4 regions of the Streptomyces sp. NPDC020801 genome follow, and region 2 is predicted to be linked to each of the others. Evidence: riboswitches for the same ligand, from Rfam matches in the RefSeq annotation. Region 2 holds a riboswitch; each other region holds the start of a gene.

Region 1 (7,591 bases), on a different contig from region 2:
GGGCGTTGGGCGGGCACCAGGCGTTCTCGTTGCCCGCCTTGCGGCCGACGAGGTCGGGGACCTGGGCGTTGTCACCGGCGGCCCAGATGTAGTCCGTGCCCTTGACCTGGAGCGTGGGCTCGCAGTCCACGTGGCCGCGGGGGCCGAGCGGCAGACCGAAGCGGGCGAGGGCCGGGTTCGGCTTGACGCCGGCCGTCCACACGATGGTGTTGGAGTCGACCTCCAGGCCGTTCTTCAGCACCACGTGGCCGTCGACGCAGGAGTCCATGGAGGTGGAGAGGTAGACCTCCACACCGCGGCTCTCGAGGTGCTCCTTGCCGTACTGGCCGAGCTTCGGGCCGACCTCGGGGAGGATCTTGTCGGCGGCGTCGACGAGGATGAAGCGCATGTCCTCGCGGGACACGTTGTTGTAGTACTTGGCCGCGTCCCGGGCCATGTCCTCGACCTCACCGATGGTCTCGGCGCCGGCGAAGCCGCCGCCGACGAATACGAAGGTGAGTGCCTTGCGGCGGATCTCCTCGTCGGTGGTGGAGTCGGCCTTGTCGAGCTGCTCGAGGACGTGGTTGCGCAGGCCGATGGACTCCTCGATGCCCTTCATGCCGATGCCCTGCTCGGCGAGGCCGGGGATCGGGAAGGTGCGGGAGACCGCGCCCATCGCGATGACCAGGTAGTCGAAGGGCAGCTCGTACGCCTCGCCGACCAGCGGGGCGATCGTGGCGACCTTGCGGTCCTGGTCGATGGTGGTGACCCGGCCGGTGAGGACCTCCGCCTTGGGAAGCACGCGTCGCAGCGGGACGACGACGTGACGCGGGGAGATGCTGCCGGCGGCGGCTTCGGGGAGGAAGGGCTGGTAGGTCATGTACGACCGGGGGTCGACGACCGTGACGGTCGCCTCGCCGTAGCGCATCTTCTTGAGAATGCGCCGAGCTGCGTACAGGCCTACGTACCCACCGCCTACTACGAGGATCCTGGGACGCTCCGTGGTGCTCATGGCATCGAGTATCCACCCGCCTCAGGGGGGTCGCTCGTGCGCCCCTTCACAAGCTCCGGCAGCCCCTGTGTTAAACTCCGCGGCCCGAGTGACGGAGGCCACGGCGACGGAGGGGAACCGGCGCCCGGTTCGGACCGTTGTCAAGGCCGCGTGAGCTGCTCCTCCGCATCCCCCGGGGGTCCCCGGCAAGACCCCGAAGGCCCCTTGCGGAACGCCTGCCGAGCTGTTCGCCGACCCCCCGTCAAGGGCCATTGGGCCCCCGAACGGACCAACAGGGCCCTTCCGATCCCACGACCGGGCCGAATTCCTTGTGAAGAACTTCACGAAGTTTTCCGGCGGAGCGTCACCGAGGGGCCACGGAAGGCCCCCGGGACGCGCTCATACGTTATCCGGCCTGCTCAGCCGAATGCTACTGATCGGTAGTAAAGGAGAGCTACGCCACCGACCACGCGATGCCGTCGAGGATGTCGTGCTCGCTGACGACGACCTCCCGTGCACCGATCCGCTCCATGATCGCCAGCAGGACCAGGGCGCCGGCGCCGATCACGTCGACCCGGCCCGGATGCATGGACGGGATCGTCGCCCGCTCGGCGTGCGTGGAGTGCAGCAGGCGTTCGGTGATCTCGCGGACGCGGTCGTGGGAGATGCGGGAGTGATGGATGGCCGCCGAGTCGTACTCGGGCAGGTCCTGCGCGATCGCCGACACCGTCGTCACCGACCCGGCCAGGCCCACCAGGGTGTGCGCCTCGCGCAGCGGGACCGTCTCCTCGACGAGGTCGAGGGCCGCCTCGACGTCGGCCCTTATCGCCGCGATCTGCTCCTCGGCCGGCGGGTCGCTCCCCACCCCGTCGCGCACGAGGTGACGCTCGGTCATCCGGACGCAGCCCACGTCCACCGAGCGCGCGGCGCGCACATGGTCGTCGCCCACGACGAACTCCGTCGAGCCGCCGCCGATGTCCACCACCAGGAAGGGCCTGACCAGGTCCGCACGACCCGTCAGCTCCTTCGTCGCTCCGGTGAAGGAGAACTCCGCCTCCTGGTCGCCGGTGATGACCTCGGGCTCGACACCCAGGACGTCCATCACCCCGCGCACGAACTCGTCGCGGTTCTCGGCGTCCCGGGAGGCGGAGGTGGCCACGAAGCGCAGCCGCTCCGCACCGTGCTCCTTGATGACGTCGGCGTACTCACGGCAGGCCGCGAAGGTCCGCTCCAGCGCCTCGGGGGCGAGCCGGCCGGTGCGGTCGACGCCCTGCCCGAGCCGCACGATGGTCATGCGCCGGTCCAGCTCGAGGAGTTCGCCCGTCCTCGGGTTCGCGTCCGCGACGAGCAGACGGATGGAGTTCGTACCGCAGTCGACGGCGGCGACCCGGGTCACCGGCCCCCCTCCTCGTGGTCCTCGTGGTCCTCGTGGTCCTCCGGCACCGTCACGCACGGGCCCTTGCGCCACCACTCGGGCAGCATGGCGATCGCCTCGTCGCCCAGCGGGTTCACGCCCGGCCCGGCGGCCAGCGAGTGGGCGACCAGGACGTGCAGGCACTTGACCCGGTCGGGCATCCCGCCCGCGCTCGGGAAGCCCGTCAGCTCCTCGATCTCGTCCCGGCGCCGGATGTAGTCCTCGTGCGCGGCGCGGTAGGCGGCCGCCAGCTCCGGGTCGCAGGCCAGCCGCTCGGTCATCTCCTTCATCACGCCCTCGGCCTCCAGGGTGCCGATGGCCGACGCGGCGCGCGGGCAGGTCAGGTAGTACAGCGTCGGGAAGGGGGTGCCGTCGGGCAGCCGCGGGGCCGTCTCCACGACGTCCGGCTGCCCGCAGGGGCACCGGTGCGCGATCGCGCGCAGGCCGCGCGGCGGCCGCCCGAGCTGCTGCCTGAAGGCCTCCACGTCCGCGTCGGTGGGTTCGGTGCGCGTGGTGGGCGGCGGGGGAGTTTCCATGCCTTTACGAAGATCTCTCTGGTGTCTCTGCGGTGGCTCTGTCGGGTTCACTGGTCGGAGGCGTCGGACTTGTCGACCCCGTCCCAGACGTTGGCGTACCAGGGCCGGCGGGCCGTCCCCAGCTCCGCGCGCGTCTGCTTGGCGGCGCCCGGGTCGACCACGGTGTACCCGGTCTCCCCGGGCAGCACGTAGTGCAGCCGCTGCCGGATCTGCTGCTCGGCGTACGCGTCGTCCTGCCAGCGTGCCTTGAGGTCGCGCAGCTGCTCCACCCGCTCCTGCGCCTGCTGCTTCTGCCGCCGCAGGTCGGCGATCTCGGCGCGCTGGGAGACGTACTGCCGCATCGGGTACGCCAGGGCGACCACCATCGAGCACAGCACCAGCGCGAGCAGCGCGGCGCGCCCGGTGAGGCGGGAACGGCGGGCCTGCCGACGGGTCTGGGAACGGTAGACGCGGGCCGCGGTCTGCTCGCCGAGCAGCCTGAGCCTGGTCGCGGTGGAGAACCGGTCGCGGTCCTTCACGCTCATCGTCCCCGCCTCCCGTGGGTCCACCTTCACACGTGCGTACGTCCCCGGACACGGTACGGGACCGAGTACGGGGACGTACGTACGACTGGCTAAGCCTTGACCCTCAACGGCTCAGCGGCCCGGCGGCCGGGCGGCTGAGCGGCTCAGCCCTTGAAGCGGGGGAAGGCCGAGCGGCCGGCGTACACCGCGGCGTCGTCGAGGATCTCCTCGATGCGCAGCAGCTGGTTGTACTTGGCGACGCGCTCGGAGCGGGCCGGGGCGCCGGTCTTGATCTGGCCGCAGTTGGTGGCGACGGCCAGGTCGGCGATGGTGACGTCCTCGGTCTCGCCGGAGCGGTGGGACATCATGCACTTGAAGCCGTTGCGCTGGGCCAGTTCGACGGCGTCCAGGGTCTCGGTCAGCGAGCCGATCTGGTTGACCTTGACGAGCAGCGCGTTGGCGGTGCCCTCCTCGATGCCGCGGGCCAGCCGCTCGGGGTTGGTGACGAACAGGTCGTCGCCGACCAGCTGGACCTTGTCGCCGAGCTTGTCGGTGATGACCTTCCAGCCGGCCCAGTCGTCCTCGAACAGCGGGTCCTCGATGGAGACCAGCGGGTAGGCCGCGACGAGCTCCTCGTAGTACTCCGTCATCTCGGCGGCGGAGCGCTCCTTGCCCTCGAAGAGGTACTTGCCGTCCTTGTAGAACTCGGAGGCGGCGACGTCGAGGGCGAGGGCGATCTGCTCGCCGGGGGCGTAGCCGGCTTCCTTGACGGCCTCGAGGATGAGGTCGAGGGCCTCGCGGTTGGAGCCGAGGTTCGGGGCGAAGCCGCCCTCGTCGCCGAGGCCGGTGGCCAGGCCCTTGCTCTTCAGGACCTTCTTCAGGGTGTGGTAGACCTCGGTGCCCCAGCGCAGGGCCTCGGAGAAGGACTCCGCGCCGATCGGGGCGATCATGAACTCCTGGATGTCCACGTTGGAGTCGGCGTGCGAGCCGCCGTTCAGGATGTTCATCATCGGCACCGGCAGCAGGTGCGCGTTCGGGCCGCCCAGGTAGCGGAACAGGGGCAGGTCGCTGGCCTCGGAGGCGGCGTGGGCGACGGCGAGGGAGACGCCGAGGATGGCGTTGGCGCCCAGCGAGCCCTTGTTGTCGGTGGCGTCCAGGTCGAACATGGCCTGGTCGATCAGGCGCTGCTCGGTGGCGTCGTAGCCGACCAGCTCCGGGCCGATCTGCTCGATGACGGCGAGGACGGCCTTCTCCACGCCCTTGCCCTGGTAGCGGTTGGGGTCACCGTCGCGGAGCTCGATGGCCTCGAAGGCGCCGGTGGAAGCGCCGGACGGGACGGCGGCACGACCCGTGCTGCCGTCGTCGAGGCCGACCTCGACCTCGACCGTGGGGTTGCCTCGGGAGTCCAGGATTTCCCGGGCTACGACGACGTCGATGGACGGCACGAGCATCTCCTTCGTGGATGTGACGCTGGTTGTGCGGGGCTGGTGTGCCTTGCGACTAGAGCCTAACCGCCGCGGGGCGTCGGCCGACCGACCGACCGTCCCGTGGACAGGGTGACCGTACACATTGTTCCTGCACGGAACAAAGGGAGAGGGGGAAACCGGGACCAGGAGGGGATGAAAAAGCCCCGCCCCGGTGCGTACGGGGGAACACGCACCGGGGCGGGGAGCCCGTGGGGATTGGGGGGAGCCCCACGTGGCCTCCGCAACCGGAGGCCACCTCTACGAGGGGCCTGTGGCCGGGCTACCGGCAGGCTGTCACTTCAGGTGCAGCTGCTGGCCCGGGTAGATGAGATTGGCGTCCTGGACGATGTCCTTGTTCAGCTCGAACAGCTTCTTCCAGCCGCCCTGGACGTGGCGCTTGGCGGCGATGGCGCTGAGGGTGTCGCCGGAGACCACCTTGTACTCGCCGTCGCCCTTCTTGACCTTCTTGCCGGTCGGGGTGGTGACGGTCTTCTTGGGGGCCGGACGCGTGGCGGAGCGGTTCGCGGCCTGCTGCCCGCCCGAGCGGGTGGTGGTGCTCTTGGTGGAGTTCTTCGGGGCGGAGGGGGCGCCGCCGGTGTACGCGGCGCCGGACAGGCCCTTGCCGCAGACCGGCCAGGCGCCCTTGCCCTGGCCCGCGAGGACCTTCTCGGCGACTGCTATCTGCTGCGACTTGGAGGCCAGGTCGGCGCGCGAGGCGTAGGCGGTGCCGCCGTACGCGGCCCAGGTGGAGTTGGTGAACTGCAGACCGCCGTAGAAGCCGTTGCCCGTGTTGATGGACCAGTTGCCGCCGGACTCGCACTGGGCGACCGCGTCCCACTCGGAGGCGGTGGCGGCGGAGGCGTTGCCGGCCGCCATCAGCGGGGCGGCGGCGACGGCGCCGGTGACACCGGCGAGCGCGAGGGTGCGGGTGGACCGCTGAAGGACGGTGGGACGGCGGTGCTTGCCCTTGCCGGAAAACAGCATGGATGGATCCCCTCACCGACGCCTGCGAGGTGAGCTGTCGGGTTCGGGCCGGTTGAGTTGCCCGGCCGTGCCCCTTTTGTGAGGCACGGCTCCACCCCTAGCCGCTCCGGCGAACTGCCCGGCACGGCACTTACCTTGGGTCCCCCGCTCCTGCCTGCGGCGCTTGACGCGACGACTGTTCCCGTACGGCCGCTGGCAGGATTCGGCGTTGCGGCAGCCGGGGCTCGCGGTGGCGAGCGGTCATGACCGTAGGCACGCGATCCGCCGAATTTCAAAGACGATCAGGGCTTCTGAGACTCATCCCACACTTTCACCGAATGGGACATTCGGCGCGAAGTGTGACGCGAACTCGCGCTACTTTGCGGTCGTTTCGACCGGGACATCCAGACTCTGACCGGCGACGATGTGGTTCGGGTCGGCACCGATGGCCTGCTCGTTCGCGGCGTAGAGCGCACGCCACCCGCCTTGGACGGCAAGGGAGTCGGCGATGGAGGCGAGGGAGTCGCCGGAGCGGACGGTGTAGGAGCTCTCCACCGACGCGCGCGCGTCCTCGTCGCCGCGCGAGGCGTGACGGCCCGCGGAGGCGGCCGTACGGCTGCCGGCCGGGTCCTCGGCGGCACTGCCGCCCCGATGCCGGCCGCCACCCAGCGCCCCGGTGTCCACCAGCGCCGAAGAACCACCACTCTGCCCCAAGTTGTCCGAGTCGCCGGACCCGGGGCTCATCGAGGGCGAGGCGCCGGGCGTTCCGGAGTCGCTCGCACCCGCAGTGGAGGACGAGTCGGACTTGGTCGAGTTGTCCGTTGTGGGCGAAGAGGCCGAGGAGGAGGGCTTGCCGGAGGGCCCGGTCGGCGATCCGGATGACCCGGAAGAACCCGAAGAACCAGATGAACCGGGCAAACCGGAAGTGTTCGCCGAAGAGCCGGGCGAACCGGATGATTTGGAGGAGCCCTGCGAGCCGTCCGACAGGCCGGGGTCCTTCACACCGGACGGGTTGGACGATCCGGATGACCCGGACGAGTTCGACGATCCGGACGAGCCGGACGAGTCATTCCCCACGCCGGTGTCGACGTTCGCCGCGCCGGAGTCCTTGCGGAGCCCGGAGAGCAGACCGCAGGTCGGCCAGGCGCCAGGACCGCGGTCGTCGAGTATCTTCTCGGCCACGGCTATCTGCTGGGACCGGCTGGCCTGGTCGGCACTCGGGGCGTAGTCGAGGCCGCCGTACTTCTCCCAGTCCTCCTGCGTCAACTGCAGGCCGCCGTAGTAGCCGTTGCCGTTGTCGGCGCTCCAGGAGCCGCCGCTCTCGCACTCCGCCACCTTGTCCCACGTGGTGCCGTCGGCAGCGCTCGCGGCGCCGGCGCCGAGGAGCGGGATGGCGATGGCGGATCCGGTCACTCCGGCGGCGACGAGGAGGGCCGGAGCCTGACGGGGGCGACGGTGACGACCGTTCCCGGAGAGCATGCGGAGACCTTTCGTGCGACAGCGGTGACCTGCGCGGCGGGTACAGCTCAGCGCCACGCTGATGCGTGAACGTATCGGGTGACGATCACTTGTCACAAGTTAATGCCGCGCAGATCACGTGAAGATCACGTAGTTGAACGCGTGTCATCTTTGCGCCCGCCGGGGACTCATACCGCCGGGGTGAACCGGACGGGCAGCGTACGCAGTCCGCGCATGATGAGTCCGCCACGCCAGCGCAGGTCGGCCGGTTCGGCGCCGAG
Region 2 (7,591 bases):
GGTGGTCCAGTGTGCACGGGTTGTGCCCCGGCCATCACTTGGACCGCCGCAATGGTCGATTAGCAAGCGGATACTCCAGATGACCAAGGCTGTCCGCTCACGGACCGCATGGCCATCGCCTGCGCGGAGCCGTCGGACACAGCTGCGTCGACCGGGGACAGGACGGGCACGTCACGCCTCAGCCCCCAAGGTGAGCTGGGCGCGGTGGAAGTCGAAGTGCTGGGTCGGGTAGCGGTACACCTCTTCGAGGGTCATCACGTCCTTGAAGAACGGATCCCACCGTGTCGGAAAGCCCATGGTCCGTGCCAACGTCGTGTCCGGCTCGGCATCCAGATGGCGATGAAGGGCCGCAAGCGTCCGATCGAGCTTCGCTCCCATACGCCGGTGGTTGTAGATCCGGGCGCCGCCCACAGCTCCAAGGTAGTTGATCGCATCGAAGGGGCGGGTGGCGGCGTTCAGCAATCGCGCCCACGCGCTGCTTGCTCCCGGAGGAAGGCGACCGAAGAGGCGCACCAACGGAAGCAAGGCCCGCACGACGATGTAGCCGAACAGCATGTGGTAGAGCAGCTGCTCGTTGGTCCAACGGGTTCCCCTGCTCCGGCGACTCAAGTCCTCGGCAGTGGCCGATTCCAGAAGCTGGTGGAACGTCGCACTGGCCTGCTGCAGTTCTGCGTGGACAAGTTCTCTGTTCATACGTCCTCCTGGCAACAGTCTGTGGAGCCGCCGCTTCATGATGACGCTCGCTGTGCCATCCAGTACCGGGCTGGAAGGGACGATCCTCAGAAGCAGGTTTCGGCCCATGGCGCTTGCCGGCCCCCTCCCAGCATGATCTCCAGGCCACAACGCGTGGCCTGGATGACGAGACGAGGGGCGGGTATGTGGCCGTTTCCGGTGGGCGGGGCGCCCTGGCCGGGGGCGTGCTCATGGCGTTGACCGCGGTCTGCGCTGTGCTGGCCTTCAAGGCGGAGCAGGCACGGGACCCGGCCGGCGCGTACCACGCGACCGGCCGGGCGGATCGGCTGGCCGGTCGTGGCGGGACTGGTGGGTACGGCCGCGTACAGCCGCGTACAGCCGTGTGCCGGCTCTGCTGGCCGCCCTGCACAACTCCGCGGGATCGCCCGGCTACCTCATCACCGTGCCGGATCTGGAACCCGGCGGGCTGCTCCCGGCGGCGCTGCTGATGGCCGGCCTGCTGGCCACCTCGCTGCTCACCTCGACGCGCGCACCCGGGCGGTGGGTACTGCAGAGGGAGCGCGACAGCCTGCGAGCCCGGCGCGCGCGTGAGTGGGGCGGCGTGCACGCGCTTTCGCGCCGGGCGATCGCAGTACGAGCGGTCGCGAACAGGTTCACGCGCGCGCCGGCGGATCATTCGCCACGCCTGCGCGTCCGGCCGTTCGCCGCCACTGGCCGTCAGGCCGGGCGGACCACGCTGTGGATGATCGAGTCGCCGCCGTAGTAGATGGATTCCTCGCGTACGTAGGCGCCGGGCTTCGGGGCGTGGATCATCATGCCGTTGCCGATGTAGATACCGACGTGGCTGATGTCGTCGTAGAAGAAGACGAGGTCGCCGGGCTGGGCGTCGGTCAGGGACACCGTCGTTCCAACGTCCACCTGGTCGTAGGTGGTGCGCGGCAGGGAGACGCCCGCGGCCTTCCAGGCGGCCTGGGTGAGGCCGGAGCAGTCGTAGGAGCCGGGCCCGGTCGCACCCCAGACGTACGGCTTGCCGATCTGCGCGTGGGCGAAGGCGAGCGCTTCCGCGGCCTTGGCGGCGTACGTGGAGCCCGACGAGGAGGTGGAGCTGCCCGAACCCGAGGTCGAGCCGGATCCCGAGGACGAGCCCGAGGCCGAGCCGGAACTCGAGGTCGAACCCGAAGACGCGCTCTGCTGCTTCGCCGCCTGCGCGGCCGCGGCCTGCTGCTTGGCGAGCTCCGCCGCCTTCCGCGCCGCCTCCTCCTGCTTCTGCTTCTCGATCGCCGCGAGGCGTGCCTTCTCCTCCGCCGTCAGCTTGGACAGCAGCTCCCGCGCGGTGGACAGCTTCTTCTGGACGGTGGACTTGGCCGTCTGGAGGTCGTTCTGCGACCGAGTCAGCGTTTCGAGGCTCTTGCCGGCCTCCTGCCGTTTCTTCATGGTCGCGGACTGCTCGGTGACGTAGTCGTCGACCGCGCCCTTCTGGCGCGAGGTCAGCTGGCTCATCAGCTGCGTCTGGTCGAAGTAGTCCTGCGGGGAGTCCGCGAGCAGGAAGGTCGCGGTGTCGGGGGCGGCGGCCCCGGTCCGGTACTGGGCCGCGGCGAACGAACCCAGTTCCTCACGCGCCTTGTTGAGCTTGGCCGTGCTCTTGGCCACGTCGTCGAGCAGGGTGTCGACGCGCTTGCGCTCCTGCGCGGTCTTCTCCTTGGCCGCGTCGTACTTCTCGGTCGCCGACTCGGCCTGGCGGTACAGGTCGTTGACCGTCTTCTGGATCTCTTCGAGGCTCGGCTTGCCGTCGGCGGAGGGGGCGGCGTTGGCGGTCTGGGACAGCAGGGCCACGGAGGTGAGAGCGGCCGTGGCGAGGACGGGGGTACGTATGCCGGCTACGCGCGTACCCGTGGGGCGCGACTTGCGGTGCGACGCCAAGGGAGGCGACTCCTTCCATGTTCCGCCTACCGAGTTAGCTGTCGGGTTCGGGCGGGTGGTTCGGAAGGGTTGCCCTACGGCCCTTTCCCCGGAAGGGAGTTGGGCCGATTCACCCCAAGGTCGGTGGGTCCCCGGCTCCGGTTGCCGCGCGGGCGCGCCGGACTCGGCGGAGGCCGCACGGCCCGGCGACGTTCGCCGGAGGGGGTCGGGCGGCCCGGCGGGAACGCTAGCCAACTCGTGTGGCCCCTGTGAAGGCTGGTGGGCGATATGCCCGATACATTTTCGTTATCTTTGCTCGACGGCAGCGCTGAATGCAGTCAATTCACCGGCCCACCGATTCCACCGGACCCGGACGAAGCGCTGTCCTACAAGGACACGGTCAAGACCCCTGCGCAGATGGTGACCAGAATCATCATTCAGGACTTCATCCCGCCGACGGATACGATCGCATCGATTCCGGGCAGCGGCGCCGAGCTCCCGGCGACGTACATCCACCATTGCCACCTCCTCGAACACGAAGACGACGACCTGATGCGCCCGTGGACGATCGTCGGCCACGGCGGCCACGGCGATGGCCGCCACGGCGATAGCGGCCACGGCCACTGACGGACCGATCGACCCGCGTGTGCCGGTCCGCGCCCGACGAGCCCGGACCGGCACTGACGCCGTGACCCGACCCTCGCCGGACCCGGCGCAGAGTGGGCGGTGATCGAGCGCCGGCTGCCGGTCTCGGACTGCCAGACCGATCAGGAGGCGGGCCGGAGGTCCACCCACGGCGGGAGATCGTCGACGCCATCCACAACGGCGCCACGGGTGGACCCGGTGATGGCACACCGGACCGGCCCCGAACACGCTGGGGAGTTCTCGCCCACCAGGATTTCCGCCTGCTCTGGGTGGGCGAGACCGTTAGGGGGTTGGGCAACAGCATCACCGTGATGGCGTTGCCGCTGATCGCGGTCGTGGTGCTGGACGCCGGCCCCACCGCCATCGGCCTGATCACCGCGGCGGTGTGGCTCCCCTGGCCAAGGAGGTCCTCTTCCGCCTGAGGCCCATGCACCCCGGAAATCACCGTGGTCTGGGCCGACTCCGCCTGCGCCGGCCAACCGATCGAGTGGGCAAGGAAGACCCTGAAGCTGACGATCAACCTCGTATCCCACCCGCTCGGACAGCCCGGTTCATCGTGCTGCCCCGACGCTGGATCGGGGAGCGGTCCCTGTCATGGATCACGCGAGCCCTCAGCAACGTCAGAGACTACGAACGGCTTCCCCAGCGCTCCAAAGCCCACCGTCCGTGGGTGGGCTCACGCCTTTGTGAAGTCGTCGGACGGGGTGAAGCGGACCCAGCGACAGCTCCAGTCGTCGTCTGCCGATGGCTGTGGTGATCCATACCACTCTTCTTCGGGCATGTACCGTCCCCGAGTTCCTTCGTGCCACCCACAGGTGACGCGATACGTGCCCGGCTTGACCCACAGCACCGTACCGACGCCGAGACGATGGTCCAGGTTGAGTTGGACCGGGGGGTTCAACCGGGTCAGGGCGCTCAGTGATGAGTCATTTTCCTGCGGCGTCACGAACGAGCCGATCTCGTTCGCGCCCACTGCCGCCCAGACGACAACAACCTGGCCGCTGCGGAGCTCGAGCACTCCGACTTCCTCTTCTTCAGCCGCGGACGCCCCGGCTGCGCGCCGATGCGGCGCGTTCGTCCTGTCGCGTGGGACCCAAGAACGCATGAGGAGAAAGCCGTCGTCACCGGCGAGCGCAATCTCGGCGCTGCCCTCGCCGTCCATTTCCCATATGAGGCCGCCATGTTCCCTGCGGTCACCGAAACGCACGAATGCGGCTTCGAGTTCATCGTCATCGTCGCACGGGTGGACCGCCGACCAGGCACGGGCATAGTCACAGGCTGGATCCAGCTCGTAGTCAGTGCCGTGCACTGCACCGCCCCAGTTCGAGAAGGCGTCGGCCGCGCAGACGAGCAGTGGTCCGCCTTCGGAGCCAACCGTGGCGGACGACCATACGTACGCAGGCCGTGAACCGGAACCGTCGTTGCTCACGTGAGGGGCTGCCGATCAATGAGGGGTACCAAATGACGTGGGACAGGTGTCAGTGTCAGCCATACAGGCGCCGTCGGCATCCGTGGAACTACGCAGTCCGATACGCATCGCGCGGGCCGGCCACCGGGCCAGGGCGAGCGCCCCTGCCGATCGGGCACCGGGACCACGAACCGGCGCTGATCGTGGCACGAGCCCGCTCCTCCTGCACGTCACGCGCTACGAACACCTCAGGCACGCGTGTGCCCTGACGCCACGCGATGTCCTGCCCGGCATCGAGCACGTCCATGGCCTCCTGCCGGTGCCGCAGATCGTCCGGCACCACCCAGGTCTTGAGACATCCGCGCGCGAACGGACCGTCTACCAGAAACTGCCCGGCCAGTGCGTCGGTCACGGCCGGACCTCAACGACGCGACCGCCGATCGCGCAGGCATCGTCAACGCACTCGTGCAACAGCTCGGCCGACGCTTGAGGGGCGTTGAGGCAGATCCGGGCGAGGCCTGGTCGGTGGAGACGATCGCCCTCTGCGCCCGCTCGCGCGGTGCATTCACCGCGGCACCCCAGCAGGCGAAGCAGTCCGTGCCTGGGCCGGATCGCCGACGAACAGCAAGGTGACGCCTTGGAAACCACGCAAGTGGACCGACTCGCCAAACGGAACGAAGCCCTGGCCGAGCTCACCGCGTTCAAGACCCTCGCCCTCTCCCGGCTCACGGCCCAGCACGAGGAGGCCGAACGACTGAGGGAACAGGCCGCCGCAGACGGCAACGTCCGCCGCCCGCCCGCCGCCCGAAGCGGGACGTCCCCCACTCCCGGACTGCTTTCCGGAAGCGCAGATTCGAACGCATCGGACAGCCATATTCGCTCACCCTGATGGTCCAGTCCCGAGCACCGGGCTGGCGGTAGATGGGTTCGTAGACGGCGTGCACGGCTGTCTTCGGCCCTGTTACTCCCTACAGCTCGGTGGGCGGGGCAGTCGGTGGATGTCGGCTCAAGGTGTTCGGGACACGGATGAAGAGGCGGCTCCGCGTGGCAACCATGACACTTCCCACCGGCTGCACGAGGGCCCAATGGGAGCCCATCGTTCGCAAGGGCCGGAAGCTGATCAAGCAGACGTGCACGGTTCGATTCGCATCCCCGAGCCACCGAGGGGCCCTCTGCCGGTGGTGATGCTGCGGATGGTAAGGGCCGCATTGCCCAAGGGCCGTCCGGCGATCCGGGTCCGGGACGAGCGGCGATCGCCGGGCGGGTGGGAATCGGCGTCACCTGGGCGACGGTGGGACCGGTTGATCTTCAGGAGCGTCGGCCAGGATCGCCAAGGGATCGGCAAGCAAGGCGGAGAAGGCCAGTTCGGCGGCGCCCACGAGGACGGTGTCGTCGCCGAGTGCGCTGACGCGCAGGCGGAGGTTCTCGCGGGAGGCGGCGAGTGCGCTGATGTTGATGCGGCTGCGGATTTGTGCGGCCGCACCGAGGAACACGTCGTGAAGCATGCCTCCGAAGATGACGACGCTGGGGTTCAGGAGGTTGACCAGGTTGGCGACACCGACGCCGAGCCAGTCGCCGACCTGGTGCAGCGCGCCGCGCGCGACGATGTCTCCGCGGTCGGCGGCGGAGACGACGGCGTGCACCACCTCCTGGCCGGTTGCCTGCGGGTCGCGGCCGGCGGCGGCGAGCAGCGCTCGTTCACCGGCCTCGGCTTCCAGGCAGCCGCGGGCGCCGCATCCGCAGAGGCTGCCGTCCCGCGGGTTGACGATCATGTGGCCGACCTCGCCACCGTAACCGTCCGTGCCTCGCAGCAGGCGGCCGTCAGTGATGAGGCCGCCGCCGATGCCGATGTCCCCGTGGAGGTAGACGACGTTGTCACTGCCGACTCCGGCGCCCCGCAGGTGTTCGGCGAGGGCGCCGAGGTTTGCTTCGTTGTCCACCTCGACGGGGACGCCGAGGTTGAGTCGACGGGCTAGTTCCGTGCAGAAGTCCTGATCGGTCCAGCCCATGTTCGGGGCGTGCCGCACCAGGCCGTCGGGGTGACGGACTATTCCCCGTACTGCCACACCGACGCCGACGCAGCGGCTGCCGGGCTCTGCGGTCGCCAGCATCTGCCGGGCGAACCCGGTGAGAGCATCGGCGACCTTTCCGGGATCGTTTGGTTCGTCCAGGGGCCAGGCGCTTTCACGGCGGTCGAGGAAGATGCCGCCGAGTCCTATGCGGGCGGCCGCGAGGCGGTCCACTCCGACGTCGTACGCGAGCACGTACACCTGTGACGACTCGGGCCGTACGACCAGTGAGGGCCGTCCCGCCCGGCCGGTGTCGCGCGGAAGTTCCTCAAGGACGAGCCCGGCTGTGGTCAGATCGGTGACGAGTCCCAGGATGGTGCTGCGGTTAAGCCCCATGCGGTCGGCGAGGACGGCCCGGGAGACGGGTCCTCCTATATGTACGTGACGTAGAAGGGTACTGAGGTTGTGCCGTCGGATCTCCTCCTGGGAAGGACCTGCTTTCATGGCACGGGGACCTCATTGTCGCGGGGGGACGGAGCGTTCATCGCTGTACGGCTCGGCGTCGGGACAGCGCGTCCACGCCCGCGGCCACCAGCAGGACCGAACCCGTGACAGCGTACTTGACACCTGAGCTGTACCCCATGAGTCCCATGCCGTTTTGGATGACGGCCACCACCATTCCGCCCAGGACGGCGTCGATGACCCGGCCCCGCCCGCCGAAAAGACTGGTGCCGCCGATCACGGCGCTGCCGACGGCGAGCAGCAGGACGTTGCTGCCGCCAGTGTTGGGGTCGACGGAGTTGCCCCGGGAGGCCGCGATGATGCCGCCGACCGCCGCCATGGCCGAGCAGATGACGAATGCGGCGATCCGTATGAACGCGACGTTGATGCCGGCCCGTCGGGCCGCCTCGGCGTTGCCGCCGACGCAGTAGATGTG
Region 3 (7,591 bases), on a different contig from region 2:
ACGCCGAAGTGGACGTACCGGTGCGGCGGTTCGGCATCCCGGAGCAGTTCCTCGCGCACGCCAAGCGCGCGGAGGTGCTCGCCGACATCGGTCTGACGCCGGTCGAGGTCGCCGGCCGGATCGGCGCGAGCCTGGCCGTCCGGGAGCAGGCCGGGGCCCGCCCGGCGCAGCAGATCGCCGGGGCGGCGGGGGCCGCCACGGCAGTCAAGGAGACAACCCAATGACCACGGAGTTCGACCTCGGCGCCCTCCTGGCCGAGCGCGGCGGCGAGCGCTACCAGCTGCACGCCAGGCACCTCAACCACCAACTGCCGCGCATGCTGCACACGATCGGCTTCGACAAGGTCTACGAGCGGGCCGAGGGCGCCTACTTCTGGGACGCCGACGGCAACGACTACCTGGACATGCTCGCCGGGTTCGGGGTGATGGGCCTGGGCCGGCACCATCCGGTCGTCCGCAGGGCGCTGCACGACGTCCTGGACGCCCAGCTCGCCGACCTCACCCGCTTCGACTGCCAGCCGCTGCCCGGCCTGCTGGCGGAGCGGCTGCTCACCCACAGCCCGCACCTGGACCGGGTGTTCTTCGGCAACAGCGGGACCGAAGCGGTGGAGACCGCGCTGAAGTTCGCCCGCCGCGCCACCGGCAGGCCGCGCGTGCTGTACTGCGAGCACTCCTTCCACGGCCTGACCACCGGCTCGCTGTCGGTGAACGGCGAGGAGGGATTCCGGGACGGCTTCGCCCCGCTGCTGCCCGACACCGCCGTGCCGCTCGGCGACCTCGACGCGCTCGCCCGCGAGCTGCGCAAGGGCGACGTGGCCGCGCTGATCGTCGAGCCGATCCAGGGCAAGGGCGTGCACGAGGCGCCGCCCGGCTATCTGCGCGCCGCCCAGGAGCTGCTGCACAAGCACAAGGCCCTGCTCATCGCCGACGAGGTGCAGACGGGCCTCGGCCGGACCGGGGACTTCTACGCCTACCAGCACGAGGGCGGCGTCGAGCCGGACCTGGTGTGCGTGGCCAAGGCCCTCTCGGGCGGCTATGTGCCGGTGAGCGCGACGCTCGGCAAGGACTGGATCTTCAAGAAGGTCTACTCGTCGATCGACCGGGTGCTGGTCCACTCGGCGAGCTTCGGGTCCAACGCCCAGGCCATGGCGGCGGGCCTGGCCGTGCTGTCCGTGATGGAGAACGAGCAGATCGTCGCGAACGCCCGGGCCACGGGCGAGCTGCTGAAGTCCCGGCTGGCGGCGCTGGTCGGCAAGTACGAGCTGCTGGCCGGCGTGCGCGGCCGGGGCCTGATGATCGGCATCGAGTTCGGCCGGCCGAACTCGCTGAAGCTGCGCGGCCGCTGGGCCATGCTGCAGGCGGCCCGCAAGGGCCTGTTCGCGCAGATGGTGGTCGTACCGCTGCTGCAACGGCACCGGATCCTGACCCAGGTCTCCGGCGACCACATGGAGGTGATCAAGCTGATCCCGCCGCTGGTCGTCGGCGAGCGGGAGGTGGACCGGTTCGTGGACGCCTTCACCGCCGTGATGGACGACGCGCACGGCGGCGGGCTGATGTGGGACTTCGGGAAGACGCTGGTCAAGCAGGCCGTTGCCAACCGGTGAGCACTGCCGGACGAGGAGTTTTTGCCTCTTAGGCAAGAAATTTGCCGCAGAGGCAAGACTGCGGATGAATGGGGGCATGAGCTCTTCCGAGTCCGAGCCCTCGGCGGGGCCGGTCGAGAACCTGCCCGCCGTCGCACCACAGCTGCGTGCGCTGCGCCGCCGCGCCTCCCTGACCCTGGAGGCCGCGGCCCGCGCCGCCGGGCTGTCGCCCGCCCACCTCTCCCGTCTGGAGACCGGACAGCGCCAGCCCTCGCTGCCGATGCTGCTCGCGCTCGCCCGCGTCTACGGTACGACGGTCTCCGAGCTGCTCGGTGAGTCGGTCCCCGGCCGGGACGCCGTCGTGCGGGCCGCGGAGATGGAACCCACCCGGGCCGGCGGCTGGACGTACTGGCAGACGGGCGCGTCCGGGCGCGGGATGCAGGCCCTGAGGGTCCGGGTGCCGCACGGCTCCCAGGGCGACATCGTGCGCGTCCACCCCGGCGAGGAGTGGCTGTACGTCCTCAAGGGCCGCCTGCGGCTGCGCCTGGGGGACGCGGCGCACCTGCTCGCACCGGGCGACAGCGCGCACTTCGACTCGCTCACCCCGCACCGCATCGCCGCCGAGGACCCGGACGGGCTCGAGCTCCTCTTCGTCCACACCCTGCTGCAGAGTCCCACGGCCGCGCTGTGCCTGGGCCCCCACACCGGAGAGACACCATGAGCAACATGGAAGAGAAGTTCCCGCGTGCCCTGTGGATCCGGCTCATCATCTACATCGCCGTCGGGCACCTCTTCGCCGCCTTCGTCTGGCTGCTGTTCGAGGTCGGCGCCAAGTAGCCGCGGGGCGGGCCGCCGGAGCCGGCCGGGTCAGTCGATCAGCCGTTCCCGAAGGCGCTCCCGGGTCCGCGGGGCGAGCCGCAGACCCCGCTCCAGGTAGGTGTCGACACCGCCCCAGGTCTCCTCGATGGTCTCCAGGGCCGCCGTCAGATACTCCGCCCGCGCGTCGAACAGGGGGCTGAGCAGCTCCATGACCTCGGGGGAGTAGGCCGAGGCCGAGGTGCCGCTGCGGTGCACCTTGTAGCGGCGGTGCTTGGCGTTGGACTCCAGGTAGTCCGCCACGATCGCCTCCCGCTCCACGCCCACGGCGAGCAGGGTCACGGCGATCGACAGCCCCGCGCGGTCCTTGCCGGCGGCGCAGTGCATGAGGGCGGGCACGCTGTCCTCGGCGATGGCGTGCAGCACCTGGGAGTGCTCGGCGGTGCGCTCCTTGATGATCATGCGGTAGGAGGCGATCATCCGGTCCGCGCCCTTGCCGTCGGCCAGGATCCCGCGCAGCTGGTCGAGGTCGCCGTCGCGCACCATCTTCCAGAACTCGGCGCCGTCCGCCGGGTCGCTCAGCGGCAGGTTCACATTGCGGACCCCGGGCAGCTCGACGTCCGGCCCCTCGAGCTTCTGGTCGGCCGCGTTGCGGAAGTCGAAGATGGTGTGCAGTCCCAGCGAGGACAGGAACGCCGTGTCCTCGCCGGTCGCGTGCGCGAGGTGGCCGCTGCGGAACAGCACTCCGTGCCGCACCCGCCGTCCGTCCAAGGTCGGCAGCCCGCCCACATCGCGGAAGTTGCGCACTCCGGCCAGCTCGGGCTCGGTCGACGGGACCTGCTGCGTCACGGGAACTCCTCCCTTTCGGCCCCGCCTTCGCGGCTCGTCGGCGGGCGCGGCTTCGACGATACGACATGGATTCCTGGGGCAATGAGTTGTCCACGTCCAAGCGCGGTGCGGTGTGTTCTCGGTGGCGAGAGCGTCGTCCCGGCCCGGGCGCGTCGTGGGCGCGTCTCGACTGCAACGGTTTTTCGCATCCGTTGCAATTGAGGTCTCTTATGACTTCTTGAGGTTTATGTCGGTATTGCAGCCTTGATTCCAACTCGCCCTCAAATGAAGGACTCTGGAATGCCGCACGTGATCAGGCTCATACTTGTGACCGTCCGTCGCTCGTCATGCCCACGTAATTCCAGCGGTTTTCCAGTGAATTGAGGAAAGGGAAAGCCGGGTGAATCAACGGAGGGTGACGGTAATTCCCGTAACGGATCAAGCGAAACGGGTACGAACGGAACCATCTGCTTGTCCCTGTGCGTCCGGGTCGCTTACGTTCCACACCGATCCGGACGGACGCACAGTCCTGCCGTCGTCCGGGACCCGCACACCCACCCGTGCACGGCAGGAGCGGGGGACCCACAGGTACCACGCCTGTTCCGGTCTCTCCGGAACGGCTAGGGGTGAAGCCGCGACCACCGCGGCCGGGCATCTCCAGTCCGAACCCGACAGCTCACCTCGCAGGCGCCGGAGAGGAATCCGCCATGCCCGCGAAGGGTAAGCACCGCCGTCCGAAGACCCAGCGCCTCACCCGTTCCATCGCCGCCGCCGGTACGGGCGGCGCCGCTCTCGCCCTGCCGCTGATCGGGGCCACCGGCGCGCACGCCGCCCCGGCGAAGGCCGTTCCGGAAAAGCCCGTGCGCACCGCCGCGGTGGCGGAGCGGACGGCCACCGAGGGTGCGGGCGTCCGGACCTACTCCGTCCGCACCGGCGACTGTCTCTCGAAGATCGCCGAGGAGCAGCACGTCCGCGGCGGCTGGCACCGGCTCTACGCGGACAACCGCCGGGCCGTCGGCGACAAGCCCTCGCTGATCCACCCGGGCCTGCGGCTGACGCTCGGCGGCAAGGCCGCGGCGACCGGCGCCGTCCGGACGCCCGCGCCTTCGAAGGCAGCTACGTCTTCGAAGGCCTCGAAGGCACCGGCGTCCGCGACGCCGTCCTCGTCCTCCGCCTCGAAGGCCACGACGGTGACCAGGGCGGCCGAGACCACCTCCACCGGGTACACCCTTCCGGTGGCCGGCGGCACCGGCTACCACGTGGCCGGCAGCATGTGGTCCAGCGGCTACCACACCGGCGTCGACTTCGTCGTCCCGACCGGCACCCCGGTCAGGGCCGTGGCCGCGGGCACCGTCGTCTCCGCCGGCTGGGGCGGCGCGTACGGCAACCAGGTCGTCATCCGGCTCGGCGACGGCCACTACGCCCAGTACGGCCATCTGTCCGCCCTCTCCGTCTCGGCGGGCCAGAGCGTGGCCGAGGGCCAGCAGCTCGGCCTGTCCGGTGCCACCGGCAACGTGACCGGCCCGCACCTGCACTTCGAGATCCGCACCACCCCGGACTACGGCTCGGACACGGACCCGGTCGCCTACCTCCGCTCGCACGGCGTCGCCGTCGGCTGACGGCCGCGCGCACACCCTCACGACCACCTGCCTGACACGCAGCCGAAGGCCGGACCCACGATCCCCGGGTCCGGCCTTCGGTGTTCCACCACCGTGGTGTCGCCGCGTATTCCCAGGTGGGGCATGCAGTTGACGTGGCTTATCTCACCGCCCGTCAACCCCTGCCTACGGTCGCGTAGGTCACATTCGAAGGTGAATCATGGGCCGATGTGGCAGACGATTCGAAGAGTGACAGCAGATCAGTGATCGGGTCGTACGTGGCGGTGGGGGACAGCTTCACCGAGGGCGTCGGCGACCCCGGCCCCGACGGAGCGTTCGTCGGCTGGGCCGACCGGTTCGCCGTACTGCTCGCCGACCGGCGGCCCGAGGGCGACTTCCAGTACACCAATCTCGCCGTGCGCGGAAAGCTGCTCGACCAGATCGTGGCGGACCAGGTCCCGCGGGCCGTCGAACTCGCCCCCGACCTGGTCTCGTTCTGTGCCGGCGGCAACGACATCATCCGTCCCGGCACCGATCCCGACGAAGTGGCCGAACGCTTCGAGAAGGCGGTCGCCCGGCTCGCGGCCGTCGCCGGCACCGTCATGGTGACCACCGGCTTCGACACCCGGGGCGTGCCCGTGCTCAAGCACCTGCGCGGCAGGATCGCCACGTACAACGGGCATGTGCGGGCCATCGCCGACCGGTACGGCTGCCCGGTGCTGGACCTGTGGTCCCTGCGGACCGTCCAGGACCGCCGCGCCTGGGACCACGACCGGTTGCACCTCTCGCCCGAGGGGCACACGCGCGTGGCGCTGCGCGCCGGCCAGATCCTCGGTCTCGACGTCCCGGCCGATCCGGAGCAGCCGTGGCCGCCGCTGCCGCCCCGCGGCACCCTGGACATCCGCCGCGACGACGTCCACTGGGCGCGCGAGTACCTGGTCCCGTGGATCGGCCGCCGGCTGCGCGGCCAGTCCTCGGGCGACCACGTGACGGCCAAGGGCACCCTGTCGCCGGACGACATCAAGATGCGCATCGAGTCGGTGGCCTGAGGTCTGAGGTCTGAGGCCTGAGGCCGGTCACGGTCACGGCCGTGGTCGTGGTCGCGGCAGCGGCATGGGGTGACGGGTGAGCGGTCGCCGTCGCGGCCCGGCGGCGGAGCGGACGGTTGTGGTCATGGCCCGGCGGGCGGGAGCGGAGCCACCCGCAGCATCGGCGTGCGGGCAGCGGCGCTGCCCGCCCCAGGACTGCGGGCAGCGGCGGTGCCCGCAGTCCTGGGGCGCAGGCAGCCGCGGTGCCCGCAGTCCTGGGGCGCAGGGAGCCTGGGTCCCGCGCGGGCGGCGTCACCGCGCCGCCGCGGCCGTCGGCGCCGCGTGCTGCAGACCCAGTTCGCGGGCGAGCGCATCGTCCACCCACTGCTGAGCCCGCGCGCGGGAGACCGCGCCGTCGTAGGCGGTCATCTGCACGGCCAGCCCGTCCAGCAGGGCCGTCAGACGCAGGGCGGCGCCGGCGGGGTCCGGGCACCGGAACTCGTCCGCCGTCACGCCCTCGGCGATCACCCCGGTGATGGCCGTCTTCCACTGCCGGTCCAGATCCCGCGCGACCTCCCGAAGCGCGGGTTCACGCAGCGCGGCCGCCCAGCTCTCGATCCACAGCCGCCAGCCCTTGGCGGTTCCGGTCGGCGCGTACCAGCGCACCGCGGCCCGCAGCCGGCGCAGCGCCGTCGTACGCCGGCCCAGCAGCTTGCGCAGGTGCGCGAGGTCGTCCTCGGCGGCGTGCGTGAAGGCGGCGGAGACCAGTTGCTCCTTCGTCGAGAAGTGATAGAGCACCAGCGCGTTGCTCACGCCCAGGGCCGAGGCCACATCGGCGATCCGTACCGCCGCCACACCCCGTGCCTCGATCTGCTCGATGGCCGCTCTCAGCAACTCCCCGCGCCGCTCCGCCACGCTCAACCGCACTCTCGCCACGCGGTCACCCTAATCGCTCGTGTCACAGGGACAAGGCGAGACCTGGCCACACACGCCACCGCTGCCGGCGGCCGTGATCCCGTCGACCCCGTCCCCGTACTCGGGCCTTCGGCGTGGCCCCGGCCGCCGTCACCGGTACCACCCGAAGCGCTCCGCGATCAACGGCAGCCGGTCCGCCACGATGGCGTGCGCGGCGCCGCGCGGGCTCGTCCCGTCGGCCTCCGCGCGGGCGAGCATCCGCTCGACCAGGGCCCGCATCGAGCGCCGTGTGTACCCAAGCGCCTCGTCGGCGTCGGCGCCGATGTCGCCGAACAGCGTCCACCACCACCAGGCGTTCGTCCCGGAGTTGACGACCACGTCCGGCAGTACCGTGACCCCGCGCGCGGCCAGCAGTTCCTCCGCCTCGGGCAGGACGGGCATATTGGCCGCCTCGACGATCCAGCGGGCGGTGATCCGCTCCTGGTTCGAAGGGCCGATCGCGTAGGAGACGGCGGCGGGCACCAGGATCTCCGCGTCCGCGGACAGCCAGTTCCGGCCCGGCAGTTCGCGGTCTTCGGGGCGCAGCGCGCGGCGGTCCACCGTGCCGTGGGAGTCCCGCGCGCTCAGCAGTGCCTCGACGTCGAGACCCGCCGGATTGGCGATGGTGCCCCTGATGTCGGCGACGGCCACGACCGTCAGTCCCGCGCGCGTGAGGAAGCGCGCCGTGGCCCCGCCCATGGTGCCCAGCCCCTGCACGGCGACCCGCGTTCCCGCGTGCGGCACACCGGCCCGGTCCAGCGCCGCCAGCACCGACTCTGCGACCC
Region 4 (7,591 bases), on a different contig from region 2:
CGGCATCGTGTAGACCAGGTCCCGGAACGGCCGCAGCCACACGCCCTCGCGCACCGCGGCCCGCGTCGCCGCCGCCATGTCCACCGTGTGGTCCAGCTGGACCACGCCGATGGCGCCCAGGACCCTTATGTCCCTGACTCCGGCCAGCTCCGCCGCGGGTGCCAGTCCGTCCCGCAGGCCCGCCTCGATCCGTTTGACCTCGGTGCGCCAGTCCTGGCCGAGCAGCAGCTCGATCGACGCGCACGCCACCGCGGCGGCCAGTGGATTGCCCATGAACGTCGGGCCGTGTGCCAGCACCGGCACCTCGCCACGCGAGATCCCGTCGGCCACCCGAGCGGTGCACAGCGTCGCCGCCATCGTCAGGTAGCCGCCGGTCAGAGCCTTGCCCACGCACATCACGTCCGGCGTCACGGCCGCGTGCCCCGCCGCGAACAGCGCGCCGGTGCGGCCGAATCCGGTCGCGATCTCGTCGAACACCAGCAGCACGTCGTGCGCGTCGCACGCCTCGCGCAGCACCCGCAGGTACGCGGGGGAGTGGAACCGCATCCCGCCCGCGCCCTGCACCACCGGTTCGACGATCACCGCGGCCAGTTCGCCTGCGTGCCGTTCGATCAGGTCGTGCAGATGGGCGGCGTACGCCTCCTCGTACTCGGCCGGCGGCGCGTCCGCGAACACCTGGCGCGGCAGCACACCGGACCACAGCTCGTGCATCCCACCCTCGGGATCGCACACGGACATCGGCTGCCAGGTGTCGCCGTGGTAGCCGCCCCGCCAGGTCAGCAACCGCCGCTTCTCCGGGCGGCCCAGCGAACGCCAGTACTGCAGGCACATCTTGACGGCCACCTCGACCGACACCGAACCGGAGTCGGCGAGGAAGACGTGTTCGAGACCTTCGGGCGACATGTCGACAAGGAGCTTCGCCAGGCGGACGGCGGGCTCGTGGGTGAGCCCGCCGAACATCACATGGCTCATCCGCGCCAGCTGCTCGCGGGCGGCCTCGTCGAGCACCGGGTGGTGGTAGCCGTGGATGGCGGCCCACCACGACGACATGCCGTCGATCAGCTCGCCCGATCCGCCGGCGAGTCTCAGCCGCACCCCGCTCGCCGACTCCACGACGAGCGGTTCCTGACGGCCGGGCATCGGACCGTACGGGTGCCAGACATGCCGCCGGTCGAGGTCCAGCAGCTCGGGGACGCTCAGGCCGGGCAGGTCAGGCATTGGGTGCGAGGTCCGTTCCGGCGCCCCGGCGGCGTACGGCGACGAGATCCGTGCGGGGCTCGTTGCCCTTCGGCTCGGCGGCCGGACTGGCGGCGGCCCGAGCGGAGGAACCGCACACACCCGCGCCCTCGTGCGACCCGCACCCGGCACCCGCACCGGCGTCCGCGTGGGACCCGCACCCGGCACCCGCACCGGCGTCCGCGTGCGACCCGCAGCCCGCGCCCTCGTGGGACCCGCAGCCGCCCATGGCCGCCGCCCGGTGTTCCGGGAGGGTCACCTGGCCGGTGCCCTCCACCTCGAAGCCGGCGTCCGCGATCATCTCCAGGTCGGCCCTGCCGGCCTGGCCCTCGCTGGTGAGGTAGTCGCCGAGGAAGATCGAGTTGGCCAGGTGCAGGGCGAGGGGCTGCATGGTGCGCAGGTGCACCTCGCGGCCGCCCGCGATCCTGACCTCGACGTCGGGGCAGACGAAGCGGACCATGGCGAGGATGCGCAGGCAGCGCTGCGGGGTGAGGTTCCACTCCGTGGCGAGCGGGGTGCCCTCGAAGGGGATCAGGAAGTTCACCGGTACCGAGTCCGGGTCCAGCTCGCGCAGCGAGTAGACGACGTCGACGAGGTCCTCGTCGCTCTCGCCCATGCCGGCGATGAGCCCGGAGCAGGCGGACAGTCCGGCCGCGTGCGCCTTGTTCACCGTGTCCACCCGATCGGCGTAGGTGTGGGTGGTGGTGATGTCGCCGTAGGTGGACTCGGAGGTGTTGAGGTTGTGGTTGTAGGCGTCGGCCCCGGCCTCGCGCAGCCGCTCGGCCTGGCCGTCGGAGAGCAGCCCCAGACAGGCGCACACCTCGACGCCCTCGTTCTGGTCCTTGATGGCCTTGATGGTCTCCGAGACCCGGTCCACGTCACGGTCCGTCGGGCCGCGCCCGCTGGCCACCAGACAGACCCGCTTGGCGCCGCCGGCCAGCCCGGCCGCCGCGGCCTTGGAGGCGTCGCCGGGCTTGAGCCAGGTGTACTTCAGGATGCCGGCCTTCGAGCCGAGCCGCTGGGAGCAGTAGGAGCAGTCCTCGGGGCACAGGCCGGACTTGAGGTTGACGAGATAGTTGAGTTTCACCCGCCGGCCGAACCAGTGACGGCGCACCTTTCCGGCCGCGGCCACCACGTCGAGCAGGTCGTCGTCGGAGGTGGCCAGCACGGCCAGAGCTTCCTCACGGGTCGGCAGCTCGCGCCGAAGCCCCTTGTCCACCAGCGTGTTCAGCAGGTCCATGAGAGCCGATCCTGTCCTACCGGGCCGCCCGGGGCCAAGGAGAGTTTGCACAACAGAGACCCATCGACGTGTGGGTATTGCCACACCATGGGCGGCGGGTCGTCCCGCTAGGGTCTGTGCACTGCCTACAAAAGCCCCGGAGGACCCATGGCGTTCGGCTGGATCGACGAGCAGGCGGACGCACGCCGCCGGGCCGGACTCGTACGGACCCTGCGCCCCCGCCCGGCCGACTCGCCGCTGCTGGACCTGGCGAGCAACGACTACCTCGGGCTCGCCCGCCATCCGGAGGTGACCGAGGGCGCGGCGGCCGCGGCGCGTGCCTGGGGCGGTGGCTCCACCGGCTCCCGGCTGGTCACCGGCACCACCGAGCTGCACACCGAACTGGAGCGCGAGCTGGCCGCCTTCTGCGGCTTCGAGGCGGCCCTGGTCTTCTCCTCCGGGTACGCGGCCAACCTCGCCGCGGTCACCGCACTCGCGCCGCACGGCACGCTGGTCGTCTCCGACGCGGGCAACCACGCCTCGCTCATCGACGGCTGCCGGCTGGCCCGTGGCACCACGCAGGTCGTCGCGCACGCCGAGCCGGAGGCCGTGCGCAAGGCGCTCGGCACGCACGAGGGCCCGTCGGTCCTCGTCTCCGACACGGTGTTCTCGGTCGACGGAGACGCGGCACCGCTCGCGGAGTTCGCCGCGGTCTGCCGGGAACACGGCGCGGGGCTCGTCGTGGACGACGCCCACGGGCTCGGCGTGCTGGGCGCCGGCGGCCGCGGCGCCCCGCACGCGGCGGGGCTCGCGGGTGCCGGCGACGTGGTCGTGACGGTCACGCTGTCCAAGTCGCTCGGCAGTCAGGGCGGGGCCGTGCTCGGCCCCGCGCGGGTGATCGACCACCTGGTCAACGCGGCCCGGACCTTCATCTTCGACACGGGCCTGGCCCCCGCGGCGGCGGGCGCGGCCCTGGCGGCGCTGAGACTGCTGCGCCGCGAGCCGGAGCGGGCGGCACGCGCGCGTGCGGTGGCGAGTGAACTCCATGCGCGGCTGACCGCCGCGGGCCTGGAGGCGGTGCGTCCGGACGCCGCGGTGGTCTCGGTGCGCGCGCCGTCCCCGGAGGGGGCCGTGCGATGGGCGGCCGACTGCCGCGCCGCGGGGCTGGCCGTGGGCTGTTTCCGTCCTCCTTCCGTGCCCGACGGCATTTCACGGCTGCGGCTGACCGCCCGCGCGGACCTCTCCGGGGCGCAGATCGAACGTGCTGTGGCAGTCATCGGCGAGACGCGACCATGAGTCGGCGTGACACGGCCGTGCGTCGCCGGGTCCGGTTCTAGAAGCGGTGGACCGCGGCCGTGAAGTCCGCCCAGCTCCCGGGGGAGAAGAGCAGCGCGGGCCCGGCCGGGTCCTTGGAGTCGCGCACGGCGAGCAGTCCGGCCCACGGTCCTGAGACCGGCCGGGCCGTTTCGACGCAGTTGTTGGCTCCCGTGCTGTAGCTGCTGCGCAGCCATCGCGCAGCGGGCAGTTGGGTACTGGAAGGTACGTTCCGAGGCAGAGCAGACAAGGTGCCTCCTTGACGCGGTGGAGCGCCGTCACCTTTCCCGGTGTATCCCGGCGATGAAGTCCAACGAGTCCTCGGGCGAAAGGGCGTGGCTCCGAAGGGTGTCGAAGGCCTCGGTGTAGGCCTCTAGGTCTTCTTTCCGTTCGAGGTAGAGGCTACTCGTCAAGTGGTCGAGAACAACCACGTCCAGATCAGAAGTGTTCGAAAATGAGAAGATAACGAAAGGCCCTGTGAGGCCGATATGCGCCCCGGCGGCGAACGGCAGTACCTGAAGCCGCACTTGGGGCAGCCGTGCCGCCTCCGTCAGCCGCTCCAGCTGGCGCGCCATGATCTTCGGGCCGCCGATCTCCCGGCGCAGCACCGCCTCGTCCAGGACCGCGCTCAGCTCCAGCGGTGGCCGCGCCCGCAGCACGTCCTGCCGGGCCAGCCGCACCTCCACCAGCGCGTCCAGCCGCTCGTCGTCGAGCCCCTCCACGGCGGCCCGGGTGACCGCACGCGCGTACTCGGGGGTCTGCAGCAGTCCGGGGACGACCGAGGTCTCCAGGGTGCGCATGCCGCTCGCCTGTGACTCGAGACTGATGAAGTCCCGGTAGGTCGGCGGCAGTACGCCGCGGTAGGCGTGCCACCAGTGGTGCCGGCCACCGCCGTCGTCGGAGCCGGCCAGCACCAGCAGCAGCTCGCGCAGCTGGGCGTCCCGGACCGCGTACGCGTCCAGGAGTAACCGCACATCGGCCGGTTTGGCCCCGCTGGATCCTGTCTCGATCCGGCTGACCTTGGACTGGTGCCAGCCCACCAGGCGCGCCGCTTCACCACTGGTGAGACCCGCACCGGTGCGCAGCGCGCGCAGTTCGGCGCCCAGTTTCCGGCGGCGCACCGCGGGACCGTGCTGCATGGGCTACTCCTTACTCCTTCCGAGCCGCCCCGATACGGCCTGCCGTCGCAGAGTTCACCGCTTCGAGCGACAGATATATGCATATCTTGGTGGATCGCCACCCGGACCGGCGCGGTGATGGCAGTCTGACGGCGAAGCACCAGTCCGGGACCGTACTCGAACCATCCACTCCGTGTCGGACCGCGGTCCCGCGGGAAAGGGACGGCGTCGCCATGGCAGACCATCTGGAAGCATCCGTCACCTTGCCGAGCGATCCCGCCTCGGTCTCCGCGGCCCGGGCCTATGTGGTGAGCACCCTGGCCGAGTGGGGACTGCCGTCCGGGACGGACACCGCCGACACCGTCCGGCTCATCGTCTCCGAACTCGCCACGAACGCGGTACAGCACACGTTCGGGCAGTCCCCCACCTTCACGGTGGACCTCGTCCTGGAGCGCGACGAATGGCTGCGCATCGGGGTCACCGACAGCCATCCGCGGTTCCCGAAACGACTGCCGGCCGCCGTCCAGCAGGACAACGGCCGGGGGATGGTGATCATCCGGTGGCTCACCGCGGAGTGCGGCGGCAGGCTGACCGTGCGGCCCACCCGCGAGGGCGGCAAGACGGTCTGCATCGAGCTTCCGTGGACGGTCCCGGTCCGCCCGGTCACGACCGCGGGCCGGCAGGAACCTTAGGGCGTCGCGGCGGCCGGAACCGTGCCGCCGCGGCACGTGCGGTGGCCCGGGGGCGCCGGCCCGGGGGCGGTGGCTCCGGGGGAGGCGGCGGCAACCCGAGGGCGATGGCGGCGCGTCAGGGCACCGCCACCGCGCCCGGGCGGGTCAGCTGACCCGGCCGTACCAGACGCTGCGCGTCCAGATCTTCTGAAGCCTCACCACGTCCCCGGTCTTCGGGGCATGCCAGATCTTGCCACCGCCGGCGTAGATGCCGACGTGGTAGACGTACGAGCCCGAGTGGAAGAACACCAGGTCCCCGGCGCGGCGGTTCTTCGCGGAGATGTGATGGGTCTTGTTGTACTGCTGGGCCGCCGTGCGGGGCAGCCTCTTGCCCACCTTCTTGAACGAGTACAGCGTGAGTCCGGAGCAGTCGAACCGGCGCGGCCCGGTCGCTCCCCACTGGTAGGGGGAGCCCTTCTTGGACGCCGCGACCTGAAGCGCCTTCGTCGCCATGGTCGCGGCCGAGGCCTCGGACGCGACGCCCGGGACCACGATCGAGCCGCCCACGGCGGCAATGGTCAGGGCAGAGGCCGTACCGGCCCGGGCCATCAGCGACGGGACACGATTGAGCGCAGTCATGCGCAACCCTTCGTCAGCCGCCTGTGAAGGATGACCTGTCGGATTCGGGCTGGCGAAGTTGCCCGGCCGCGTCGAGACGCGGCTTCACCCCAAGGGCTGCTCGGCCCGGCCATGGCGTGACCGTGCCGGCGACCCGTCGTGCTTGGGTCCTCCACTCCTGCCGATCCACTCCTGTCGACCGGTCATCCGGGCGGCGGCAGGACTCGGCGTCCGCCCGGACCGCCCCGCCGCTGTGGCGGGGGCTTGTCGTCAGACAGGGATCTTCACCTACCGATGTCCGAAAATCCCAACGGAACCGGGGATTTGTGTTGTTACTCACCACTCACCCGTTCGGGTGGACACCCGCGCGCTCGAACGACTGTCTCCCTCCCCGATGACCCCCGGACCAGCACCGGAAGGTTCCATTCCGCCATTAGGGCAGCCGAGTTGCGCAACCGCGACGGCCGCAAAAAAGGAGGCGAATCTACGCCGGAAGGGGGTACGCCATTTGGTCCGTTTCGACTCACGGCCGGACGCCCCGTGTTCCGCCGTCGACGGGACGTCCGGCCGTGGGGACGTCAACTTGCGCAGGGCGGCGGCACGGTGACGCGGGCCGTGCGCCGCTCGCCGTCCAGGACGCGCAGGGCCCGCGCCAGGGTGGCCGTGTGCAGTTCGGTCTCGCCCCGCTGGTGCATCAGGGTCAGCGCGTCGCGCAGCTCGGCCGCCTTGGCGACCAGCGCCTGAGCGGCCCTCAGGCTCCGATAGGTGCCCCCGTGCAGGGCGGGGTTGACGCGGCCGGGCAGATCGGCCGCGTCGAGGTACGGTCGATCAGCTCCCCCTCCGCCCGTGTCAGCGCCGGCAGCGGCGGTGGCGGCGGCTCGGCCGGTGGCATCGGGCCGGTCACCTCGCGTCCGGCTCGGTGCGCGGAGCCGCGCGGTGGGGGACGACACGGTCCACCAGCCCGTACTCCAGCGCGCCCGCCGCGTCCAGGACCCGCTCCCGCTCCAGGTCCGCGCGCACCTGTTCCCGGGTGCGCCCGGTGTGCCGTACGAGCATGTCCGCCAGACGGGCCCGGACGCGCAGCAACTCCTCGGCCCGGACGGCCAGGTCGGACGTCTGCCCGCACACCGGCTCGGGCAGCGAGGGCTGCTGGAGGACCACGCGGGCGCCCGGCAGCGCGTACCGCTTGCCGGGGGTGCCGGCGGCCAGCAGCACGGCGGCGGTGGAGGCTGCCCGGCCCACGCAGACCGTCTCCACGTCGCAGCCGACGAAGCGCATCGTGTCGTGGACGGCCGCCATCGCCTCGAACGGGCCGCCGGGGGAGTCGATGTACAGCGAGATGTCCCGGCCGGGGTCCTGGTGCTCCAGGAGGACGAACCGAGCGACGACGTCGTTCGCCGCGGTGTCGTCGATCG

Evidence for each region. A riboswitch is a leader RNA that binds a small molecule or an ion and turns the genes downstream of it on or off. The one in region 2 is predicted to bind cyclic di-AMP.
Region 1: linked by a shared signal. The riboswitch ahead of ACH4UM_RS26830 (transglycosylase family protein) and the one ahead of ACH4UM_RS34895 (NlpC/P60 family protein) in region 2 are both predicted to bind cyclic di-AMP.
Region 3: linked by a shared signal. The riboswitch ahead of ACH4UM_RS12020 (peptidoglycan DD-metalloendopeptidase family protein) and the one ahead of ACH4UM_RS34895 (NlpC/P60 family protein) in region 2 are both predicted to bind cyclic di-AMP.
Region 4: linked by a shared signal. The riboswitch ahead of ACH4UM_RS27740 (C40 family peptidase) and the one ahead of ACH4UM_RS34895 (NlpC/P60 family protein) in region 2 are both predicted to bind cyclic di-AMP.

What each region holds. Positions count from the first base shown of each region.
Region 1 is NZ_JBIRST010000014.1:103,831-111,421, reverse strand. It holds gene ACH4UM_RS26855 (NAD(P)/FAD-dependent oxidoreductase) at 1-991, opposite strand, end outside; gene ACH4UM_RS26850 (exopolyphosphatase) at 1,425-2,366, opposite strand; gene ACH4UM_RS26845 (DUF501 domain-containing protein) at 2,363-2,920, opposite strand; gene ACH4UM_RS26840 (septum formation initiator family protein) at 2,968-3,444, opposite strand; gene eno (phosphopyruvate hydratase) at 3,588-4,874, opposite strand; gene ACH4UM_RS26830 (transglycosylase family protein) at 5,184-5,873, opposite strand; cyclic di-AMP (ydaO/yuaA leader) riboswitch at 5,878-6,045, opposite strand; gene ACH4UM_RS26825 (transglycosylase family protein) at 6,228-7,331, opposite strand; gene ACH4UM_RS26820 (cytochrome P450) at 7,499-7,591, opposite strand, start outside.
Region 2 is NZ_JBIRST010000024.1:76,809-84,399, forward strand. It holds gene ACH4UM_RS34880 (DUF5990 family protein) at 1-63, shown strand, start outside; gene ACH4UM_RS34885 (DinB family protein) at 172-693, opposite strand; gene ACH4UM_RS34890 (hypothetical protein) at 1,076-1,456, shown strand; gene ACH4UM_RS34895 (NlpC/P60 family protein) at 1,411-2,613, opposite strand; cyclic di-AMP (ydaO/yuaA leader) riboswitch at 2,622-2,792, opposite strand; gene ACH4UM_RS34900 (hypothetical protein) at 2,881-3,219, shown strand; gene ACH4UM_RS34905 (hypothetical protein) at 3,528-3,659, shown strand; gene ACH4UM_RS34910 (hypothetical protein) at 3,914-4,666, opposite strand; gene ACH4UM_RS34915 (DUF5959 family protein) at 4,755-5,057, opposite strand; gene ACH4UM_RS34920 (hypothetical protein) at 5,283-5,534, shown strand; gene ACH4UM_RS34925 (ROK family protein) at 5,923-7,050, opposite strand; gene ACH4UM_RS34930 (sugar ABC transporter permease) at 7,196-7,591, opposite strand, start outside.
Region 3 is NZ_JBIRST010000005.1:2,541-10,131, forward strand. It holds gene dxs (1-deoxy-D-xylulose-5-phosphate synthase) at 1-224, shown strand, start outside; gene ACH4UM_RS12000 (aspartate aminotransferase family protein) at 221-1,603, shown strand; gene ACH4UM_RS12005 (helix-turn-helix domain-containing protein) at 1,680-2,303, shown strand; gene ACH4UM_RS12010 (DUF6126 family protein) at 2,300-2,419, shown strand; gene ACH4UM_RS12015 (tyrosine-protein phosphatase) at 2,450-3,247, opposite strand; cyclic di-AMP (ydaO/yuaA leader) riboswitch at 3,772-3,929, shown strand; gene ACH4UM_RS12020 (peptidoglycan DD-metalloendopeptidase family protein) at 3,934-4,845, shown strand; gene ACH4UM_RS12025 (SGNH/GDSL hydrolase family protein) at 5,088-5,873, shown strand; gene ACH4UM_RS12030 (TetR/AcrR family transcriptional regulator) at 6,165-6,788, opposite strand; gene ACH4UM_RS12035 (Glu/Leu/Phe/Val dehydrogenase dimerization domain-containing protein) at 6,918-7,591, opposite strand, start outside.
Region 4 is NZ_JBIRST010000015.1:82,625-90,215, reverse strand. It holds gene ACH4UM_RS27770 (adenosylmethionine--8-amino-7-oxononanoate transaminase) at 1-1,218, opposite strand, end outside; gene bioB (biotin synthase BioB) at 1,211-2,476, opposite strand; gene ACH4UM_RS27760 (8-amino-7-oxononanoate synthase) at 2,624-3,751, shown strand; gene ACH4UM_RS27755 (DUF397 domain-containing protein) at 3,789-4,019, opposite strand; gene ACH4UM_RS27750 (helix-turn-helix domain-containing protein) at 4,048-4,908, opposite strand; gene ACH4UM_RS27745 (ATP-binding protein) at 5,121-5,579, shown strand; gene ACH4UM_RS27740 (C40 family peptidase) at 5,724-6,197, opposite strand; cyclic di-AMP (ydaO/yuaA leader) riboswitch at 6,201-6,416, opposite strand; partial or broken gene ACH4UM_RS27735 (hypothetical protein) at 6,755-7,068, opposite strand; gene ACH4UM_RS27730 (ATP-dependent Clp protease proteolytic subunit) at 7,077-7,591, opposite strand, start outside.